One region of the Paenibacillus sp. UMB7766-LJ446 genome, then DNA from elsewhere that is predicted to be linked to it. Evidence: riboswitches for the same ligand, from Rfam matches in the RefSeq annotation. Region 1 holds a riboswitch; the other holds the start of a gene.
The links. A riboswitch is a leader RNA that binds a small molecule or an ion and turns the genes downstream of it on or off. The one in region 1 is predicted to bind cyclic di-AMP.
Positions count from the first base shown of each region.

Region 2: it holds a riboswitch for cyclic di-AMP, as region 1 does, so the genes downstream of both, QP794_RS30965 (resuscitation-promoting factor) here and QP794_RS00495 (C40 family peptidase) in region 1, are expected to answer to the same signal.

Region 1 is NZ_JASOYM010000001.1:132,403-140,553, reverse strand. It holds gene QP794_RS00520 (YkvI family membrane protein) at 1-92, opposite strand, end outside; gene QP794_RS00515 (xanthine phosphoribosyltransferase) at 297-878, shown strand; gene QP794_RS00510 (hypothetical protein) at 977-1,306, shown strand; gene QP794_RS00505 (hypothetical protein) at 1,431-1,649, shown strand; gene QP794_RS00500 (carboxymuconolactone decarboxylase family protein) at 1,766-2,095, shown strand; gene QP794_RS00495 (C40 family peptidase) at 2,191-2,655, opposite strand; cyclic di-AMP (ydaO/yuaA leader) riboswitch at 2,661-2,792, opposite strand; tRNA gene QP794_RS00490 (tRNA-Leu) at 3,098-3,181, shown strand; gene QP794_RS00485 (S-layer homology domain-containing protein) at 3,513-7,406, shown strand; gene QP794_RS00480 (helix-turn-helix domain-containing protein) at 7,742-8,151, shown strand, end outside.
Region 2 is NZ_JASOYM010000020.1:13,549-21,699, reverse strand. It holds gene ispE (4-(cytidine 5'-diphospho)-2-C-methyl-D-erythritol kinase) at 1-791, opposite strand, end outside; gene QP794_RS30990 (small, acid-soluble spore protein, alpha/beta type) at 941-1,114, opposite strand; gene veg (biofilm formation stimulator Veg) at 1,361-1,636, opposite strand; gene yabG (sporulation peptidase YabG) at 1,790-2,686, opposite strand; gene rsmA (16S rRNA (adenine(1518)-N(6)/adenine(1519)-N(6))-dimethyltransferase RsmA) at 2,747-3,649, opposite strand; gene rnmV (ribonuclease M5) at 3,654-4,199, opposite strand; gene QP794_RS30965 (resuscitation-promoting factor) at 4,355-5,539, opposite strand; cyclic di-AMP (ydaO/yuaA leader) riboswitch at 5,813-6,066, opposite strand; gene QP794_RS30960 (TatD family hydrolase) at 6,308-7,078, opposite strand; gene QP794_RS30955 (HD domain-containing protein) at 7,408-8,151, opposite strand, start outside.

The DNA of each region.
Region 1 (8,151 bases):
TGCAATATCTCCTGCCCTGTTGCAAAGCCGGCTCCTACTACCGTTCCAATGTATGTAAATGCGATCTGCAGCACCCGAAATGCCTGTTTCATGTGTTTCCCCTCTCAGGCCCCTGAATAGTTTGGACATGCGGGTGCCATGGTACAAGGTATGCTTGACCCATCAAAGTCATGACAATTGAAGTGCGGCATGGGGTCATTTACATGCTCTGGACAAGAGTAAAGGCAATTTCGCTTGAACTGTTAGCCGGATCTATGATACTTTTACGTCATAGGATAGGCTTGGGAGGTCAAATTATGGAAGTATTGAAACAACGGATTTTACAAGAAGGTGTAGTCATGTCAGATCAGGTGCTGAAGCTGGATGGTCTGCTGAATCACCAGATTGATCCTGCATTGACGATGGAAATGGGACGTGAATTTGCCGCTCGTTTCCGTGAAAGTGGTGTAACTCGGGTCATTACTGTGGAGTCTTCGGGAATTCCGGTGGCCTTTGCTGCCGCATATGAACTGGGTGTTCCGCTGGTATTCGCCCGTCGCAAAAAAACACTTTTGGCTGACCCCGATGCCTACTGTGAAAGAGTGCCTTCTTTTACCAAAGGAATCGTAACGGATATTATGGTATCCCGTGAATATATTCATGAGAATGATCGTATTTTGTTCATTGACGATATTATTGCCAATGGTGATGCTGCCCGCGGCGTTATTAAAATTATTGAACGTTCGGGTGCGGAGCTGGTTGGATTCGGTGTCGTGGTCGAAAAATGTTTTCAGGCTGGAGCGCGTACGATTCGTGAGCAGGGCATCCCGGTTGAAGCGTTGGTGCGCATTCGTTCATTGAACGACGGCACCGTGCAATTTGACGATAACGAAATGTGACTTTTTAAAGGAAAAAGTGCCTATTTTTATAACAATGCCTTTGCATGACCGCTGATTTCATTTATAATGGGGTTATGTTAGGGAGAGGAGGCAACACCATGGGTAACCAACCGGCAACAGAACAATTTTTTATTGATAAGCTGGCGGAATCGAAAGTACATTTTGAGCGTGCCCTGGATTGTAAACATACGGAATTCGATGACCTTTATCCCTATATGATTGAACATCCTCAATTTTTCTGGTACAAACGCTACGTTGCCTGGTCAGAATTGCTGACGATTGTAGGCTTGTGCGAAGAGTTGTCCTTCTCTTGGAAAGAACAATTTACACCGCATCAAGTGGAGTACCTTGAAGAACGTGTGATGTCCGCCAAAGTGCTTGATTTTTGGTTTGAGAAGAACGACAGCAAAGAGCACGCGCAGCGGTAACTTTCAGTCGGGACATACTTTCGAATGACATGACAGTCCAATACAGTCACGTGAGACCTAAATGACTTTTCATTTAGGTCTCTTTTTGTAAATAATTTTTATGGAGAAAGTAGGCGTCGAGAATATGATCAGTGATGCAGAATTGGATGCACTGCGTTTATCGGGTGAAAAAGTAAGGGTGATTCGGGACGAGATTCAGTCCAATGATGTGACAGGCATTGTCGTAGCCTGGGACGGGGAGCAGGTACTCATTCGCCGTCAGAATCGTCGTGTGGTCAAGCTTGATCGGAATTATCAGTACCAGTTGTTCAGCGAACCACGCAAGAGCCTGCTCGAAGAATAGGACATGCGTTTTAGGTTCATTTACCATGGATGTTTTGGCATAATTGCACCTCTCGGGAGAGAAGATAGGTACAGTGAGAGTTTGTAACATATCAGCCGAGAGGATGTGCGGTAACCATGACACTGATGAATGATAAGGTTCATGCCTATAAAGATCAGATGGGTGAATTAAGCGACGTGCTGCCTGCAGTGGTGAAGTCTTATCATGAGTTCACTGGAGAATGTTTTCAGGCAGGAGCGGTTGATGCCAAGACCAAACAGCTGATTGCCCTGGGCATTGGATTGTTTGCCAATAATGAGGTATGTACGTTCTACCATGTGGAAGAGGCACGTGCCAAAGGAGCGACCGATCAGGAGATTATGGAGACGGTGGCTGTGGCTGGAGCCGTAGGCGGAGGCCATGCGCTGTCTCAGGGTGCAATGAGAGTACAGAAGGCTTTACATTAACCTATATATTGCAGAACAATATTGTCCAGCTTTCTGTAGAAATATAGGGCAGACAAAGAAAAGGCTCCGGTGATAACCGAAGCCTTTTCGTGTTCTTATATTTTGCCCAGCATTTTGTTATACATAAACTGTCCTGTTACCCGGCGAGCTGTTACGTAACGATCATTAAAGTAAGGATTGGATAATTGAGTGATGCTTACACCCTTGCTACTTGAAGCGTGAGCGAACTGTCCGCCACCGATATATACACCTGTATGTGAAATGCCATTACCCATCGTATTAAAGAACACCAGGTCACCTGTACGCAGATTAGCTTTGGATACCGGCGTGCCAGCCTTGGCTTGCTGCTGCGAAGTGCGTGGCAATTCAATGCTGTATTTGTTGAAAATATATCTCATAAATCCCGAGCAATCAAACCCGGCGAGCGTAGTGCCACCCCATTTGTAAGGTATGCCTGTCATGTTGTTTACCACGGTGTTAATACTGCTTGCCTCAGTGCTTGTTGCCCCGGATGTAAATAGTACTGCTGCTCCAAAAATGGAGATGATAAGCTTTTTCAAAATTTGTGTTCTCCCTTCGATGCCTACGGAGTTAGCTAAGGGTTCGGTAGAAGGTTCCCTATATTTCCTATGTATAAGAATAATTCACCCAAAATGGTTCCCCCGTTTTCAAACATGAAACTCGGCAAATGAATAATTAAGTTTTTGTAACCTTTTGAAACTATATTGCATAAATGCGAAAATGTCAAACCTGTTTTAATGTTTTCTTAGCACCTCAATGTTAACGGAATTCTGACTTTTTATGTTGAAAAAACTCGAATGTTGGATTCTAATCGATGACAAAAAAGTAACTACTGTTTCAACGGGAGAGAAATTGGACAATGTATTGGTTATATTACATACATTGAAGTGGGAAATTATATTTTTTTGTTGACACTAATTACCTGCACATGATATATTATTTCTTGTCGCCGCGATATAATTTCTCGGAGATACGACATACGCGGTCGTGGCGGAATTGGCAGACGCGCACGGTTCAGGTCCGTGTGGGCTAACCCCCGTGGAGGTTCGAGTCCTCTCGACCGCATCATAATGTATCACGAAAAAGGTTCCTAGAATGGCATTGATGCCTTCAGGAGCCTTTTTTATTTGCTTACCGATTTTAGTCGTTGCTCGTCCTGATTGTTTGTTTATTTATCCAGTAATGGAAAAAGGTTCGTTATGCGACGATTTGCCCCTGTATTTCAGGTTAATTGTACGTAAAATACCGAATTGTACCTATTCCAGGGATCCCTCATCCACTATTCTCTTCTCGTATGGAAGCGCTATCAACAAGGATTTGAACGACCAAATTCAGAGGGGGTAGGGATAATTTGAAACGAATCGGAAAAAGGATGGCAATGTGTTTTATGGTATTCATGATTGCAGCAGTGCAGTTCGGAATGATCGGAACGACAGGCAATGTGGCACAAGCAGCAGATAAAAGTCTGGCCCAGAAGCCGTATATGGGCTGGAGCAGTTACAGCATGCAGGTATATGACGGGGCGGGTAACTGGACATCGGCCGAGAGCATTAAGAAGCAATCGGACGCCATGCGTGAGAAGCTGCAAGCTCATGGATATGAATACATTAATATTGATGCTGGCTGGAACGGTGACGAGGATGAATACGGCCGTCCGATCCCGAGTTCTGTTCTTTATCCGAACGGATTTCAGGAGGTTATTGATTATGTTCATAATAACGGACAGAAGATCGGGATCTATCTGATTCCGGGGTTATCAATTACTGCTTATAATAAAAATCTTGAGGTTTATGGGACGGGTGGAGCATGTCGTATGCAGGATATTGCGGTAAAGCCGCTCGTTGTAATGGATGCTTGGGATTCATACACTTACAAAATTGATTTTTCGAACCCTTGCTCACAGAAGTACATTGACTCCATCGTGGATCTTCTTGGTGAGTGGGGCATCAACTTTGTCAAATTCGACAGTGTGACTCCAGGGTCAGGCATCAATAACCTGAGCCGGGATGCACGCGGTGATGTGGAGGCATGGTCCAAAGCACTGGATAGAAATAACATCTGGTTTGAGCTTTCCTGGGCGCTTGACCACAACTACGTGGACGTCTGGAAAAAGTATGCAAATGGCTGGCGGATTGATTGGGATATTGAAGCCTACGATAGCAGTAAGGGGTTGACTGAATGGTCGAGTATTTCACGCTTATTCCCCATAGCGGCCATCTGGTGGCGTGATGCAGGGCCAGGGGGTTGGAATGATTTCGACTCCCTGAATATCGGGAATGGCTCTATGGATGGTCTGACCAAGGACGAGCGCCAGACTGCCATGACGTTCTGGTCCATCTCTTCAGCGCCCCTCTATACCGGAAATGACTTGACACGATTGGACAGCTATGGACTTCAATTACTTACTAATGATGAAGTCATTGCGGTCAATCAGGCCGGACGTCCAGGCCATCCGGTATCCATAGATACCAAGCAGCAGGTTTGGTATGCCAATAACGGAGATGGTACGTACAGCGTAGCTCTGTTCAATCTGGGCAATCGGAGTGCCGAAGTAAAAGTGAAATGGAGTGATCTTGGACTGGAAGGTCCAGCTTCAGTTCGTGACCTTTGGAGTCATTCCGAATTGGGAACTTTTAATACGGAATTCAGTGGCGGCGTGCTGGAACCCCATGCCTCCCGAATGCTTAAGGTAACCGCACTGAGCGGCACATCAGCCGTTAATGATGATGATACAGGCATGCACTATAGTGGGGATTGGAAGCGTAACGGAGGCAAGGAGCAAATCGATGGCAAACAGGATCTGAGCATCGCTATTTCGGATTCTTCGAACACTAGTCCAGCGAATATAAATACGCAGCAAGGATCTGACCTAGACGCTGGATCTGAACGTGCCGCGAATGCAGAAAATGAAATTGCAGCAAATGCTGCTGCCATGGATGCTGCTGCCGTGACCGATGTGGTTTACATTAATGATGATGACAACCATATTCAATATACGGGTTCATGGAGTCCAAACACCGGCAGAGGTTTTGGGGATTACAAAGATGATGTACATTTTACGGAAACAGACGGTGATTCTTTTGAATATACCTTTACTGGAACAGGCATTGACCTGCTGACGGAGAAAGATCAAGGGCTGGGAGAAATGATAGTCACACTCGATAATGGAACGCCTGAAACGGTTAGCTCTAATACGAGTGGTGAGCGAGAGGCCCAACAGGTGCTGTATAGTGCGGCCGGATTGGATAACGGTTTGCATACCTTGAAGGTAGTCAAAGGATCGGGCCGATATATGCTGCTGGATGCGCTTAGAGTAACAACGGAAATTGCCACAGGAGTACAGAACAGCACCATTAGTCCGGCTTTTGCCGACTTTGACAAGGCAACTGAACAACAGAAGGACATTGCTGTTACACTGTCATTGAACGGAAACACATTAACTGGCATTGAAAATGACGGAGCAATGCTCAGTGAAGACAACTACACGGTGGTCGATGATAAGTTGAACATCAAGAAAGAATATCTCACCCAATTGCCTGTAGGAACGAAAGACTTAAGCGTCACTTTCAGCGCTGGTGATCCGCAGACTCTTGTAGTTAAAGTCAGTGATACAACGGGCATTCGTTATGCACTCATCAATAATGACGATCCAGCCATTAAATACAATGGCTCTTGGTCCCGCAGCACGGGGAGAGGCATGGGTGACTATAAGGATGATGTACAATATACCGAGACAAACGGTGATTCCTTTGAGTATACCTTCCGAGGTACAGGGATCCAGTTGTTCACGGAGGTAGACCAGTCACAGGGGGATATGGATATCTATGTGGACGGTCAGTTCAAGGAAACGGTCAGTGCGTATCGCAACGGACGATTGGCACAGCAGAACCTGTACAGCATCTCGGGCCTTCCGGATGGACAGCACACACTGAAGGCCGTCAAGAAGTCGGGTAGGTTCATGCTACTTGATATGCTCAAGGTTGAGCTTCCGAATATGATTAATCCGGTGAATGCGAGCTTTGACAAATTAGCTTCCGCTCAGGCTGATATTGATGTAACGCTGCTGAAACAGGTGGAAAGCTTCAAGGGTGTTACCAACGGCTCTAATGAATTGATTCGGGGCACTGATTACACATTGAATGGAGAGCACGTTACACTGAGCAAAACATATCTAGCTGCCCAGCCCGTGGGAACGTTGAATCTCAGTTTTTCCTTCGGCGGTGATTATCTCAATGACGTACATTCTACGACGGCGAATGGAGATTTCTTCGAATACACCTTCAAAGGGACCGGAATAAGCTTGATTACACCTACTGGACCCGAGCAGGGAGAAGTGGATATTTATGTCGACGGACAACTGAAGCAAACTGTGAACGTATATAGTCCAAGTCGGCAAATGATGCAGGAGATTTACAGCATTTCGGGTCTGACAAAAGGCCAGCATACACTCAAAGTTGTTAAGAAATCCGGTGATCTCATGCTGGCCGACCAACTGAAATTTGCTGTCCCTACCGGAAATGGAGAACCAACAAATCCGTCGAATCCAGGTGGGCCATCCAATCCGGGTGCACCATCCAATCCAGGCGGACCATCGACTCCAGTCGTCCAGCCTTCAGATACTTCTGTGCCATCACCAACTCCGGAATCTGGCACACCAGAGGCGGGACCAAGTACTGGCAATGGTCAGGATATTCAGTATAAGGCCTATATTCAAGGATATCCGGGTGGTTTGTTCAAGCCGGATAACAAGCTCACCCGTGCAGAGATGGCAACCATACTGGCAATGGTATCTGAGAAAGAAGCCACAGGACCTGCTATTTCATTCAGTGATGTTAAGTCTGAATATTGGGGAGCTGACGCCATTGCCAAGGTAAGCAAACTGGGGCTGATGAATGGTTACAAGGATGGTACGTTTAAGCCAAATCAGTCCATAACTCGCGCGGAGCTGGCCAGTCTTGTTGCCCTTCTTGGTCCGGATGCCGGAACTCCAGGCAGTGGATTCTCTGATATCAGCAGTCACTGGGCCAAGGAAGCCATTTTGAAAGCGCAAAGTGCAGGCATCCTGAAAGGCTATAGTGATGGAACTTTCCGACCAAATGCCGTACTGACAAGAGCGGAAGCAGTTGTTGCCATCAATCGAGCTATAGGCAGAGCACCACTCACGAACATTTCGCAGCCGCAGTGGAAAGATGTTCCTTCCACACACTGGGCTCTTGGCGATATTGAAGCAGCATCGGCCGATCAGGTTGTAACCCCCCGGACAGAGGACGAAGAAGCAAAGAAGAAATGAAGTGAAACAAGGATTGGGGGCCATCATGGCCCCTTTTTTCTGAATGATAAGAAGTTTTGGGAGGGCAGGCTTGTCGTACCGGAAAATGCGCTATTGAAGTCACGCATCATCTCAAACCAAAGAGCTTCGGAAATGTTAAAAAAAGCAATGATAATCTACTTTTATCGTTGCCTTTTATTCATTCCCGAATGAAACACGATGGAGAAATGAGATAAAACAATTGACTAAGCAGCAAAATGTTATTATCTTTGATAACGCTACCAATACCTCAAGGAGGGGGAGGAGGGTTACCCATTAAATATTCCAATCTTTTTCGTAAATTTTTAATTTCATACGTGATCATTTTGGTTATACCCAGCATTGGCGGTTATATGTCTTATCTGACTTCCATCTCCGTAACACAGTCCATTTCCATTGAGAATAGTGTTACCCAACTTCAGAAAAGCCAGGAAATACTGGAGGGCCGCATGGCGGAAGTGGAGGGTTTCACCCGGCAGCTTGCGGTCAATCAGGAATTGAACGTTCTCATGAATGAAAGGGACAACGAAACCAACGTATATGGGATCTGGAGAACGATGGAGAATGTGTTGACCTTTGGACAGACCAACGATTTTCTGCAAAATTATTATATTTATCTTGCGAATTACAATCTAATTTTGACCCCGGGCTCTTCGTACAGACCGAATCACTATTACACGGATTTCCGTTATAACGATCTTTCGTTGGAAGAATGGATGAAGGACGT
Region 2 (8,151 bases), on a different contig from region 1:
GCAACCTTGGACTCCTTAGAGACCAGGCCAAACACGGTTGGGCCGCTGCCAGACATTAATACTCCGTCTGCTCCGAGCCGTATCATGGCATCTTTCAGATGCTGAACTTCCGGATACAGCTTCAAGGTTACATCCTCAAGCACATTTCCCATCTGCCCGCATACTTCGGCAAAAGATTGATTTCGAATAGCCTGCTCCATTTTGGCAGCACTCGGATGACGAACAATCTTGTCGCTGCGGAAACGTCCATAGACATCGGCAGTGGATACATTAATCGGAGGCTTGGCCAAGATCACCCAGCATTGCGGAGGATTGGGCATCGGTGTGAGCTTCTCCCCACGGCCTGTGGCGAGTGCTGTTCCACCTGTAATGCAGAAAGGCACATCCGAGCCCAGTTCAGCTCCAAGCTCCTGCAGTTCTTGATCCGGGATGTTGAGACGCCAGAGGCGATTCAATCCACGGAGCGTTGCTGCTGCATCACTGCTGCCACCAGCAAGTCCAGCGGCCACCGGAATTTTTTTATCCAGATGAATATGAACTCCGGTTCTCACGTCATAACGCTCTTTAATAAGCCTGGCTGCCTGAAAAGCCAGATTCTTCTCATCCAGAGGGATATATCCCGCCTGACTGGAGATAAAGATCGTGTCACGAGGAAGCTCAGACATCTCCAGTCGATCGGCAAGATCCACCATCGTCATGATCATCTCAACTTCGTGAAATCCATCTCTTCTTTTATGTAAAACGTCTAGCATCAAATTGATTTTAGCAGGCGCTTTTTCGTAAATTTTCAAGGCGTTCACCCGTCCTCACCTTTTCCCTAAGACAACTTAACATATTATATCAAAATGGGGCTGTCAAGTCATTTCTATTCCGCATCCATGGGGAAAAAGCGAGGTCATTCCTGCCGGATTGCCCCGCTCTCCAAACCGATTGAACCGGATTACGATTTGCGTGCCGCCTCTTCCGCAAGTTGAATGGCCCGTTTCACCATATTGCCCGCATCCTTGGCTTTGATTCCGCCCCAGCCTTCTTGCTGAACCGTATCATAGAACCCTAGATCTTTCGCCAGTTCATTCTTGAGTTCATCCGACATTACACTTCTTCTCCGGCTCATTGGATCATCCTCCTCCAAAATGTTTATTCATGATAAGTCCAGTCGTATTCGGGACTATTTGCCCCCAGGCCAAGCTCATTTCCTTTGAGCTACTCCAGGAAAATGCCTTAAACCTGTTCAAATAGTATGCCGCTTCTTCCCCAGACTCATTCCTGATCATATATGGCTTCCAGATGAATTGAGCGTGACTTCCAAAAAATAAAAAAAGCGACCTGCCCGAAGGGCAGAATCGCCGTAAATCGATACTTACGTCTCCATGTAGGGGCTATGCGTCTGGCTGCCTGGATCAAATACCATGACTTCCACCGATTCCGTAAGTATATCAGCATAACTGTAGGATACTCGCTTGAAAGTTTCTTGCTCCTCATCAAGCTTAACAATAAAAACAGAAGGGTACGTTTCTTCCAATACACCCGTACGCTCAATGGTCTTACGGCGGCCACCATTAGCCCGCAGCATAATTTTCTGACCGATATGTGCATCGAGATTGCGTTTGATATCCAATAGCGTATTTTTAGCCATTGTCGACGACCACCTCTTTTCTTGTCCATTATACCGGATTTTACAGTCATTGTCAAATCAAAACTAATTATTATATCAGTATCAAAAAGTTGTTGTCAATGAATTTTTTTACAAAGAAAAAAAGCCCCAAAAAGGGACTTTATTCCGCCATCTTTAGACGGCTGACGGATTCACTTTTAACGTGGATAAATCGTTCAATCCCGGCAGACCTACCCGATAACTTCCCCGTGTCTCAACGCCGCCCACACCCTGGCTACCACTGATCGTGTTATGCAGAACGTCGTTCATGTTAACTGTTTCCCGCACCGACGTGAAGGCTGCCTTGGCTGCCACATAGACCGGGTCAAGGGCATGAATGAGAATTCTGCCTGGTGAACTCGCAAAGTTTGCCCCAGCCCGCAGCAAGGCTTCAAAATGGGACTGACACGCGCCAGCTACAATCGTGAGCGCATCCAGATGACGTTCATATTGCCTAGCCACCTGAATGGCTGATACGAAATTTTGCGAATTCTTGTAGCTTCCCAGACTATATAAGTCATAGGGCTGACGAGTCTTGAGTACCCCGTCATGGCCGGTAATGACGACGATATCGGGACGCACTTTGGGAAGCAGACGATATAAAGTGTCCGCCATGGCAGACTCGTGTACATATTGTCCCTCTGCGGGAACACGAAGTTGCTCATAAAGATTCATGCTTTTCTTCAGATAATTGGGATCGCCATCCAGGTGCAGCACTTTGCCAGGCATCTCGAAATAAGCAGGGTCTTGTTGGACAGACCATTCCGGTACCAAGCCTTCAAGATTACGCTCAGCCTGTTCCATCCGATTCTGCTGCAGGCGCGAAAGCGTCTGATGTGCCTTCACATGGGCCTGCCTTGTCTTGGCACTCTGCGGTTCATAAGGAACCTGTATCAAATCGTCCACAGGGGAATCGGCTAACAGCCGGAACTCGGTCCCTTTAATGATGGCACCGTCCGACTGGAGGCCTTCCACCCGAAAAGTCACATCTCCACCGTATGACTTTCGAACGACCAAGTCTCCGATATTCATCAACATAATCACCTCTACCCCATCGTATGGGCAGAAACCCGGATTGGTTCATCCGAATTTTTACAAAGCTGCGCGTACCCCTGCTTCCCACATTACGGTACTGAGTGTCGCGTATTCCTGCAGACTCAATGTTTCCCCTCGTCTCGAAGGTTGAATGCCAGCCTGCTCCAACAGCTGATCAGCCTGTTCTCTGTTCTCCTTTGTGAAGAAACGAGCTTTCAGATTATTCGAGATCGTTTTTCTACGCTGAGCAAAAGAAGCCTGTACCACTTCGAAGTAATGTGCCTCGTCGGGAATTTCAACCGGAGGCTGCTCACGCACCTTCAGCTTGATTACAGCCGATTCCACATTAGGCTGCGGAATGAAGACTGTAGGCGGTACAATGCAGACCAATTCCGGCATACTGTAGTACTGAACCGCAATGCTCAGACTGCCATAGTCCTTTGATCCTGGTGCAGCAGCCATACGTTCCGCCACTTCCTTCTGGATCATGACCACAATGCTGTCCACAGGCAGCTTCTCTTCGAGCAGCTTCATCATGATTGGCGTCGTTACATAATAAGGCAGATTGGCTACAACACTCACTTTATCTACCGTTCCAAAATCCGTACGGAACAGCTCAGCCAGATCCAGTTTCAGCACATCCCCGTGATGCACACGAACGTTCGGATAAGGCTCCATCACTTCCCCCAGAATCGGCAGCAGTCGCTGATCAATCTCTACAGCCGTTACAGGCCCGGCAACCCGAGCCAGACGTTCTGTGAGTGCACCAATACCCGGTCCGATCTCAAGTGCGCCTTTGGACTCGTCCAAATCAGCTGCATTTACAATTTTGTTCAATATATTTTGATCGATCAGAAAGTTCTGACCCAGGCTCTTCTTGAATGAAAATCCGTGTCTTTGAATAATTTCTTTGGTCCGTTTGGGTGTTGCAATCTCTACGGTTTCTTCCATGCCCTTCATACGCTCACAATCCTTCACGTTCAATTTGCGATAATGCTTCGGAGAACTCTTCCCGGGTAATCTGGAATACACTCAACCGCTTGTGGAACTGCTTGCCGTTGCAATAACCGATGCCCAGCAAATTGCCCATCTCCATGCGACGTGCAGCAGCCTGTGGGTGCACAATCAGTCCCGCCGCAATCAGATCCTCCCAATCGATCAGACTTGGTGCGCCTTCATATGACGTATGCACACGAGCCAGTGCATGACGAATCGCCTCCGGTGAGGCGTTCTCCACTCCGATGTCGCCTTTACGCGTAGCATCCGCCTCCGGAATGAAGGCATGCTTGCAACCAGGTACTTTATTGGCAATGATTTTACGAATACGTTCACCCGCGTGATCCGGGTCTGTCAGTACGATGACACCACGTCTCTCTTGCGCAAGTGCAATCCGCTTTAGAATGCGCTGGTTGATGGCCGATCCACCGGTCTCAATTGTATCTGCCTGAACCGCACGGCGAATGGCTACGGTGTCATCACGGCCTTCCACCACGATCACTTCTTTTATCATGTTCCATTTCTTCCTTTCTAACGCAAAAAGAAGAGGAATATCCTCTTCTCTGCCAAACGGCGGGGGAGACTGAATTCAGACCCCTCCGCCGCATATTCCGCATGAATCATTCATGCTTATATTTTATAGCATTCCCATTTCAAAGTAAAACGATTTTAGTTCGCTTCCGGCTTCACCGGACCAATCACATATACCGTCTTGCCTTTCTTCCGTCCGAAGTTCAGGGCATGCTTCACACTATCATAATACACATCAATTTTGTTGCCTTTAATGGCACCACCGGTGTCTTCCGCACGACGGAAGCCAAGGCCCTCGATATACACCCACCAGCCAATCGGAATGATTTTGGGATCAACCGCAATGGTACGTCCCTCGGTTACCCGAGTGCCTGATGCTGTTTTTGTGCCGATACCGGGCTCTTCAGAAGAGTATGCCGTCATGGATACATTTTTCAATACTTTTGAATATTTAAAAGAATTGCCTGAGACGGTAATTACTTTGCTGCCCGAGGCAGCGGTTTTCTTCGAGTTCGTGGTTGTTGCTGTTTTGGTTGTAGAAGTCTGCGCCGATACCGTCTGAATCACTGGCTCTTTCACAACAGGTTTTGCTTTGGTGCCAACGGCGATAACTTTATCGACGCGATTCGTTGCGATCGATTTACCCACCATTTTTTTGGAGACCAATTCTCCATCCTGGAACACTTTTTCAATATGCTGTACAAGTGTGCCTTCTTTACCGCTCACAACGACACGATTGTCGCCTTTGTATAAGCTAGGGTCAGCCGTTTTGATCACTTTATAAGCGATCGGCTGTTCCACTTCCACCGTACGCTTGGTTACACGCACTACCCGAATTTTCATATCCGCTTCAACAGTGGTTCCCAGCGCAGGATACACTTTGTCTTCACTTGCAATCTGAATACCTGATTTTTTAATCGCATCTTTTACCGATGAATCGGTTGTATACAGAGTCTTGGTGTCTCCGTCTGCCGTAATCTTAACTGGAACTGCCCGCTCAATAACGATGCGGTCTCCATCTGTGATCGCCCCGTTCAAGGGCATGGATACCTGATCGTGAGGGCTGACTGTGATTGACTGCTCCTCCAGCATTTCCTGAAGCATTCCTGTACGAGTCTCTACCGCTTGAGCTTTGCCATCAATAACCAGTGAAATTTGTTTCCCGGCCTGACCGTAAACGACTAACAAGATCATGATTGTAAGCGCAATTGAGAAAATCGCGATCAATGCCATTTGACGCAAGTTCTCATGCTTCCACCGCAACGCGAAAGACTTACTGGATGATCGTGACTCATGGGTCTCTTCTGGTTGGAATGTGCCCACTTCTCCGTCCTCCTTCATAGCCTCGCCGTCTAAAGTAATGCATGATGTCTTTGACGCGACTATACCAAATTTTCTACAGAACACAGATCGGACCAACATAATCCGGTTCTGCACCATGAATCAATCTTCGCAACATGATGTCATCCTCCTGAATACTTACCGTATGATGACAGTATTTCTTTTATTCAAAAACAAAAAAGCCAAAGAAAGAGTTTAAGAGGAACTCTTTCGTGGCTTCCGAATGATTCTGAATATCGGAAATTCATGCACGAGGTTGCCTCTCTTTTTCCGCTTGCGAGGTTAGCTGTCGGGTTCGGGCGAAAGAGAGCCGCCCTATCTCCGGTCACCCGCTCATGGCGGACGCCCTTGAATTCACCCCGAGACCCAAAGAAGAAATCAAATACGGCTTCGCAGATTTATACGCTGCTTTTGGGTCAGCGCATGTTGCGCATCGGCTGAAATCACCGATGTTTAAGCCCTATTGGTTCCCCCGCTCTCCGTTAACGGAGACTCAGCGAGACTGATTCATGAAAGTAATGTTGTTTCATCGGAAAGTGTCCCTTTGTTCATCCCCCGAACATCTGTCCAATTTTCCGCACAACAATTCACTGAAAAGATGATATCCTGTTTCTATGCATGTTGTAAAGCGTTGTTCAAGTACGTTTTTCTAAATATTTGGTTAAAATATTGTAATATTCTTGATTTATTTGGATCAAAAAGCAAATTAACTCCGTCTACCTCACTTTTTCACCCGTTTTGCTCGATATTTTAACGAATCCCAAATCGTTCCATGGCATTTCTGGTCGTTATTGCTGCAATTTCCTCTACCGAAATGCCTTTAATTTCCGCAGCTGCTTCTGCAACCAGACGTACATGCGCTGTCTCATTTCGTTTTCCACGATAAGGGTGAGGTGTCAAATAAGGAGCATCAGTTTCGATGAAAAATCGGTCCATAGGAACCTTCTCAAGTACCTCTTTCGGCTGCTTCGCATTTTTGAACGTGATTGGCCCTCCAAAGGAAAGATGGAAGCCCAAATCCAGGCACATTTTTGCCGTTTCCCAGCTGCCAGAGAACGAGTGCATGACACCGCCTACTTCTCCAGCCTTTTCTTCACGCAGAATCTTTACAATATCCTCATGCGCATCCCGGTTGTGAATGACAATCGGCATATTCAACTCACGAGCCAGTCCAATCTGTTGTCGTAATACGCGATGTTGAACCTCTTTCGGTGAAGTGTCCCAATAATAGTCTAGACCAATTTCACCAATGGCTACCACTTTTTCATGCTTGCATAAAGATGCAATCCATTCCAGATCGCCCTCCTGCATCGTGATCGCATCTACAGGGTGCCAACCTACTGCCGCATATATAAAATCATAGGTTTCAGCCAGCTTCATCGTGGTTGGAATGGTCTCCCGGTTAAAGCCTACGTTAATCATGCGGCCAACGCCTGCATCCACAGCACGCTGAATCATTTCCTCGCGGTCCTCGTCGAATTGTGGAGCATCCAGGTGGGTATGTGTGTCGAACAACATCATTTTGTATTTCTCCCTTCGTGTCGAATGAACGACGATCTCTTCTTTATCCACTCTGCAGATCTTAACCAGAAATAAATATTACTAATTAGATCGTGCTATTATCTATATTTCATTTCATTCGTTCATTGAGCACAACATGTAGAGCGAACGAGTTCTTTCATATCTATATGTTGCTTAATTTTAGTCGGCTGAGTTGTATTCTAATTGCTCTGATTACAAAATTATGTCGATCTACATGTACTCTCCATTAAAGCAGATTACTGTATCATGAAAATAGCTCTTTTAGAAAGCCTTTTGCATCATGACTCATCAACAGCATTGCACACCATTTAATGTGAGAAATAGGGGCGTATATGGGACGGTAATTCATGAACAATCGCATCCACCTTATTTTGCGGATAATACAAGTGATGTTTTCCCCGATGAAGACCACTGATTGAACGGACGATGTCGGACATCTCTGACAACTCATGTAACTTGTCTTGCCGATCAAGCAGCAGAATCTGTTTGTCCGTCGATTCATCCGGACGAAACACATCATACGGATTATCCGATGGAAAATCAATTTCCAGATCATACTCGGGATTGAGACCTGCTACAGTGAAGGCTTCCCGAATCTCTTCAATCATGTTTACGTCGATCTGTTCAATCTCTACATACTTATATAATTTGCGATCTATAAAACGTTCGCATAACTCACTTAGAACAGCATCGTCCTCTTTGCGCCACTGCATAAATGCCGTCTGAATCAAAGCTTCGTCCAGTTGTAAATATTCGTCCACCGATAGATCTCCATCGAATAACTGGGGCAGTGGATCGATCATGAAGCGGAATTGGAAACCTTGCTGTATGAGACTTTTCGCCCGCTTAAATATTTGCCGCAGTATAATTTCCGAACTTCGGGTAACCGGATGAAAGTAAATTTGCCAGTACATCTGGTACCTGGACATCAAGTAATCCTCCACGGCGTGCATGCCCGACTCCTTAACCACGATTCGTCCGTGATATGGACGCAGCATACGCAGGATACGGTCAAGGTCGATCGTCCCATAATTTACACCTGTGAAGTAGGC